2 regions of the Rhizobium sp. BR 249 genome follow, and region 1 is predicted to be linked to the other one. Evidence: riboswitches for the same ligand, from Rfam matches in the RefSeq annotation. Region 1 holds a riboswitch; the other holds the start of a gene.
The links. Region 1 has a riboswitch for S-adenosylmethionine ahead of QD408_RS00260 (O-succinylhomoserine sulfhydrylase). Riboswitches for the same ligand answer to the same signal wherever they lie in the genome.
Positions count from the first base shown of each region.

Region 2: it holds a riboswitch for S-adenosylmethionine, as region 1 does, so the genes downstream of both, metA (homoserine O-acetyltransferase MetA) here and QD408_RS00260 (O-succinylhomoserine sulfhydrylase) in region 1, are expected to answer to the same signal.

Region 1 is NZ_JARWKX010000001.1:53,590-56,996, reverse strand. Features, by position in the region: gene QD408_RS00260 (O-succinylhomoserine sulfhydrylase) at 89-1,273, opposite strand; SAM riboswitch at 1,317-1,395, opposite strand; gene QD408_RS00255 (2'-deoxycytidine 5'-triphosphate deaminase) at 1,468-2,562, shown strand; tRNA gene QD408_RS00250 (tRNA-Gly) at 2,622-2,695, shown strand; gene QD408_RS00245 (Arm DNA-binding domain-containing protein) at 2,882-3,385, shown strand.
Region 2 is NZ_JARWKX010000010.1:134,721-138,127, forward strand. Features, by position in the region: gene QD408_RS11985 (ABC transporter ATP-binding protein/permease) at 1-1,744, opposite strand, end outside; SAM riboswitch at 1,897-1,974, shown strand; gene metA (homoserine O-acetyltransferase MetA) at 2,024-2,947, shown strand; gene QD408_RS11995 (aldose epimerase family protein) at 3,040-3,407, shown strand, end outside.

The DNA of each region.
Region 1 (3,407 bases):
AAAAGTGTGGGGCGGTTTTGCGATAACGACATGCTTAAAAACAAAGACCGAAAGCGCAAGGAGCGAATCTGAAAGATCGCGACGCGCTTTAGCCCGAGACCTTAGAAAGCGCCCGCGCGAAATCCTCGATCAGATCGTCGGTATCCTCAATGCCGGCCGAAAGGCGGACCGTGCCCGGAGAAATGCCGAGTTCGGCACGCGCTTCCTCCGTCAGATTCTTGTGCGTCGTCGTTGCCGGATGCGTGATCAGGCTCTTGCTGTCGCCGAGATTGTTGGAGATCTTGACGATCTCAAGCGCGTTCTGCAGCGCGAAGGCCGCTTCCTTGCCGCCTTTCAGCTCGAAGCAGACGAGCGTCGAGCCGCCTGTCATCTGCTTGGCGATGATATCGGCCTGCGGATGGTCCTTGCGGCCGGGATAGATCACCTTGGCGACCTTGCCCTGCTCCGCCAGGAAGTCGGCGATCTTCGCCGCATTCTGGGTCTGCTGCTTCACGCGCAGCGGCAGCGTCTCGATGCCCTTCAGCAGTGTCCAGGCATTGAACGGCGACATGGCCGGGCCGGTATGGCGGAAATAGTCGTGCAGGTTCTCGTCGATCCATTCTTTGTCCGACAGCACGACGCCGCCGAGGCACCGGCCCTGGCCGTCGATATGTTTCGTGGCGGAATAGACGACGATATGGGCGCCGAGTTCCAACGGCTTCTGGAAGAGCGGCGTCGCGAAGACATTGTCGACGACGACCTTGGCGCCGACCTGGTTGGCGAGCTTGGCGACGCCGGCGATATCGACCACCTCGAGGGTCGGGTTGGTCGGGCTTTCCAGGAAGAACACCTTGGTCTTCGCAGTGATCGCCTTTTCCCAATTTTCGAGATAACGGCCGTCGACCAGCGTGCACTCGATGCCGTATTTCGGCGCCAGCGTCTCGACCACCCAGCGGCAGGAACCGAAGAGGGCGCGCGCGGCGACGATATGATCGCCAGCCTTCAGCTGGCAGAGGATGGCGGCGGTGACGGCGGCCATGCCGGAGGCGGTGGCGCGGGCGTCTTCGGCGCCTTCCAGCGCGCACATGCGCTTTTCGAACATGTCGTTGGTGGGGCTGCCGTAGCGGGCGTAGATGAAACCGTCCGTCTCGCCCTTGAAGCGGGCTTCGGCCGCTTCCGACGTGTCATAGACGAAACCCTGCGTGAGATAGATTGCCTCGGAGGTCTCGCCATATTGCGAACGCAACGTTCCGCCGTGAACGAGTTGGGTTGCCGGGCGCCAGGTCTTGCTCATGCTATCACCTTCACATAACAAAAAAACCGGCCGCAAAAGCAGACCGGTTTCACACCCGGTCTTTTTAGCCACTTGTTTAACGTGGCTGCAAGCCGACCGGCCAAATCACCACGGGATAATTCTGCAATACTGCTGTTAGCTGCTTGCGTCAATTCCCCGAGTTTGGTTTTGTCGGCGCAAAAGATGGATGGGGCATGATGGCTCGCGAAACGGGAATTCTGGCTGACCGCGCAATTTCGGCGCTGTTCGAAACGGGGCGTCTTATCTCCGAGCGGGAGCTGGACCGCGACCAGATCCAGCCGGCAAGTCTCGATCTGCGCTTGGGCGCCAAGGCCTTTCGCGTGCGCGCCAGCTTCATGCCTGGGCCTTCGCATCTGGTCTCGGACAAGCTCGACCGGCTGAGCCTGCATGTGATCGACCTTTCCGAAGGCGCGGTGCTCGAAACCGGCTGCGTCTACATCGTGCCGCTGATGGAGAGCCTGGCGCTTCCGGCCGACATGTCCGCCTCGGCCAACCCGAAGAGCTCGACCGGCAGGCTCGATATCTTCACGCGCGTCATCACCGACTACGCCCAGGAATTCGACAAGATCCCGGCCGGCTATTCCGGCCCGCTCTATCTCGAAATCAGCCCGCGCACCTTCCCGATCGTCGTGCGCCGCGGCTCGCGCCTGTCGCAGATCCGCTTCCGCGTCGGCCATTCCCTGCTCGGCGAGCCGGAACTTTTGAAGCTGCATGAAAGCGAGACGCTGGTGGCGAGCAAGCAGCCGAACGTCTCCGGCGGCGGCATCGCGCTGTCGATCGATCTCACCGGCGACAAGGACGGCCTGATCGGCTACCGCGGCAAGCACCACACCGCCGTCGTCGACGTCGACAAGAAAGATCAGCACGATATCTTCGATTTCTGGGAGCCGCTCTATAGCCGCGGCCGCAACGAGCTGATCCTCGATCCCGACGAGTTCTATATCCTCGTCTCGCGCGAGGCCGTGCACGTGCCGCCGGATTATGCCGCCGAGATGACGCCCTTCGATCCGCTGGTCGGCGAATTCCGCGTTCATTATGCCGGCTTCTTCGATCCAGGCTTCGGCCACGCGCCGGCCGGCGGGCGCGGCAGCCGCGCCGTGCTCGAAGTGCGCAGCCACGAAGTCCCCTTCATCCTCGAAGACGGCCAGATCGTCGGCCGCCTGGTCTACGAGCACATGCAGGAAAAACCGGCCAGCCTCTACGGCTCCGGCCTCGGCTCCAACTATCAGGCCCAGGGCCTCAAGCTCTCGAAGCACTTCCGCATCTGAAGCGCTTTCCCCGAGACGACTTGACAGCGGCCCCCATCTGTTGGAAATCTCGCCTCATCGCGGGTGTAGCTCAATGGTAGAGCAGCAGCTTCCCAAGCTGAATACGAGGGTTCGATTCCCTTCACCCGCTCCACAGCCCCACAACCGTTTCGCTAATGTTCGTCCAACGGTGTCCAATATTGCAATGAAAATCAGCTACATAGGATAAGCTACGGCCTCGCGCGCGCGTGGCGAGGTGCAACGGGGTGCAGTGACATCCAGCAAAATTTTCGGTACAAAACCACGGTACAAGCCGCAGCATTCAAGGCCGATACCGTAAATGGCGCTCACAGACGTTCAACTTCGAAATGCCAAAAAATCCGAAAAACCCTACAAGCTACCAGATGGTAAGGGCCTCTATCTGTATGTGTCGACGGCCGGCGGCAAGTCCTGGCGGCTTGACTATGCGTATTTTGGGAAGAGAAAGACGCTGACGCTAGGCGCTTATCCCGCCATTGGGCTGGCGGAAGCCCGCAGCCGGCGAGATGAAGCAAAGAAAAAGTTATCAGAAGGCTTGGATCCCTCGCTGGCGAAGAAGCGCGAGCAATTGTCCGCCAAGGCGGCGGCTGGAAACACCTTCGGACTGATCGCTGATGAATTTATCGCGAAGCTACGTCGCGATAAGCGCGCGGAGCCGACCATCGATAAGAACACGTGGATGTTAAAAGTCCTCGCGAAGAAGCTTTCGCCCTATCCAATAACTCAGATCTCGGCGAAAGACGTGTTGGACGTCCTGAATGGCATCGAGAAAAGTGGGCGAGTGGAAAGCGCCCTCGCTAGCTGACAGCTTTATGGCTCGTGATTGT
Region 2 (3,407 bases), on a different contig from region 1:
CGCGCGGCTGCAGGGCCTCGAGATAGGTTTCGGAGCGGCCGATATAGATCATGGCGGTTTCCGGCATGGCGGTCAGCACCCTGCACATCATTTCCTGCCATTCCGGCTCCATGCCCTCAAGCACTTCATCGAAAACGATCCAGCGCGGGCGCACCAGAAGCAGGCGGGCGAAGCCGATCGCCTTCTGCTCGTCGCCGTCGAGCAGCTTGTCCCAGCGGGCGCGGGTATCGAGCCTTGCGATCAGGGAATGCAGGCCGGCCTTTTCGAGGGCCGTCTCGACGGTTGCCTTCTCATAGGCATCGGGGCTTTCGGGAAAGGCCAGCGCTTCGCGCAGCGTCCCGCCGGGAACATAGGCGATCTGCGGAACGAACAGCATGTCGTCGGCCGGCGGCAGGCCCATCGTGCCGCTGCCGCATGGCCAGAGGCCAGCCATCGCCTGGAAGAGCAGCTTGCGGTTGACGCTGTGATCGCCGTTGATCATGATTTTTTCGCCGGCCTTGATCACCACATCGGTTTCGCGCAGGCGGAAGCCGCCGCATTCCTCGATGTCTTCGCCGATCTTGGCATTGATCACCACATCCTTCAGCGTCAGCGTGTCGGGCGCGGTGTTTTCATAGGCGATGCTGCCCTTCAGGTCGAAATCCTCGTCCATGTCGAGCAGCGCCTGGCGGAAATCGGTGACGCGCATCAGGGTGGCGCGCCATTCGGCGATCGGGCCGAAATTGGCGACGTACCAGCGCAGCGCCGTGTTGACCTGGTTGAAGGCGCCGACGGACATCATCAGCTGACCGAGGGTGAGGCCGCCGGAGAAATAGGCGGGAGCGGCGACGATGATCGGGATGACGATCACCAGCCAGCCGTATCCTGCCGAAACCCAGGTGAGGTTGGTATTGGCCATGGCGAGCCGCTTGACGACCCGCAGCACCGAACTGATGTCGGTGTTGATGCGCCGGCGTTCGTTCTCCTCGCCGCGGGCGACGGTGATGGCCGGCATGTTCTCGTTGGCGTGCATCAGCGTGAAGCGGAGCTCGGCCTCTTTCGAGAAGCGGTCGGCATTGAGCTTCACCAGCTTGCGGCCGACGACCTGGCTCAGCACCGAGGCGGAAGCGGCATAGAAAATCGCCGCCCAGACCATATAGCCCGGAATGGAGAAGCTGTGGCCGCTGATGTGGAAGATGAAGCCGCTCGAAAGCTCCCAGAGCACGCCGATGAAGCTCACCAGAAGAATGGTCGATTGCAGGAGGCCGAGGACGAGACCGGTCGTGCTTTCGGCAAGGTTGCGGGAATCCTCATGCAGGCGCTGGTCCGGGTTGACGCCGATCAGGCCGCTGGAGGCGAGCCGCAGCGCCCGCTTGCGCTTCAGCCACTGGTCGACGAGATCACGCGACAGGCCCTCGCGCATATAGAGCGCGGTCATCTGGTTCAGCCAGGCCTGCAGCACATTGAGCAGCAGCAGCGTGCCGGCGATCATCGCGAAGATTTCGAGCTGGTGGAAGAATTCGCCGAGGTCGCGGCGTTCCAGCGAATCGTAGAAGGGGGCATTCCACTCGTTGAGGATGACCTGGCCATAGGCCGTCGCCAGGATGACGAGGATCAGCACGGTCGCCAGAAACAGCACCTTGCCACGCACAGCTGAATTCCAGAATGCGGAGAACATCACCCCGAGGCGATATGTCAGGCTGAAATCGTAACCTACCCTATCTTGCCTCCGGATGCCCGGCCTCCCCTCAGTCTTATCTGCCATCATGCTTTTCCAACACCGCCCATATGTCATTATTAACATGGTGGCGTTACCGGTCTATCAACAGATTCTATCAGTCATTAAACTGTGATGATGCTTGCGCGGCCCGCTCCCGCATGCATTCGGCAGTTGATTCGCGGCCCGACAGGGGCTAATTAACATTCCGTGGTGATTTGGCCGGCCGGCTTGCAGCCACGTTAAAAAAGTCGCTAAAGGGCCGCGTGCGGACCGGTAGCGATTTTTTGTCGCCGCCGGTTTTTTGTTTTTGATCGAGTGACCGCAATGCCCATCAAGATCCCCGATACGCTGCCCGCCTTCGAAACCCTGGTTCAGGAAGGCGTGCGGGTGATGACCGAGACGATGGCGATCCGCCAGGATATCCGTCCGCTGCAGATCGGGCTGCTCAACTTGATGCCGAACAAGATCAAGACCGAAGTGCAGATGGCCCGCCTCGTCGGCGCCTCGCCGCTGCAGGTGGAACTGTCGCTCATCCGCATCGGCGGCCACAAGGCGAAGAACACCTCCGAAGATCACCTGCTCGCCTTCTACCAGACCTGGGAAGAGGTGAAACAGCGCAAATTCGACGGTTTCATCATCACCGGCGCGCCGATCGAGCTCCTGCCCTATGAGGACGTCACCTATTGGGCGGAGATGCGGGAGATTCTCGACTGGACTGAAACGAACGTCCATTCGACGATGAACGTCTGCTGGGGCGCGATGGCGGCGATCTATCACTTCCACGGCGTCCCGAAATACGAGCTGAAGGAGAAGGCTTTCGGCATCTATCGCCACCGGAACCTGAAGCCGTCGTCGATTTATCTCAATGGTTTTTCCGACAATTTCGAAGTGCCGGTGTCACGCTGGACCGAGGTGCGCCGCGCCGATATCGAGAAATCCGAAAGCCTGGAAATCCTGATGGAATCCAGCGAGATGGGCGTCTGCCTCGTGCACGAGAAGAGAGGCCGGCGGCTCTACATGTTCAATCATGTGGAATATGATTCCACCTCGCTTTCCGACGAGTATTTCCGCGACGTGAATGCCGGTGTGCCGATCAAGATGCCGCACAACTACTTCCCGCATAACGATCCGGCGATTGCGCCGCAGAACCGCTGGCGCAGCCACGCGCATCTGTTGTTCGGCAACTGGATCAACGAAATCTACCAGACGACGCCCTATGACGTCGAAGAGATCGGCATGGACCTCTGAGCGGCGTTTCTTTCTCATCTGCCCGGTTGCGGTTTGGAACAAATGCGGGCAGGTTCCGGTCCTAAACCCAGGAATAGAACGGACGGTCGATCATGTCGGACAAGTTGGAGCGGGAAGTTTTCGGGCAGACGAAGGCGGGCGAGACCGTCTATCGTGTCGTCATCAAGGGCGGCGGGCTGACGGCCAAGATCATGACCTGGGGCGCGGTCATCCAGGACCTGCGCCTTGAGGGACATGATGCGCCGCTGCAGCTCGGCTTCGAGGATTTCGACAGCTATCCTCTCCATTCGGCCTATTTCGGCGCGACGCCCGGCCGTTGCGCCAACCGTGTCGGCGGCGGCAGGTTCACGCTCGACGGCAAGGATTATCAGCTCGAGCCGAACGAAAACGGCGTCACGCATCTGCATGGCGGCAGCGATAATATCGGCAAGCGCAACTGGACGATCGTCGAGCATGACGT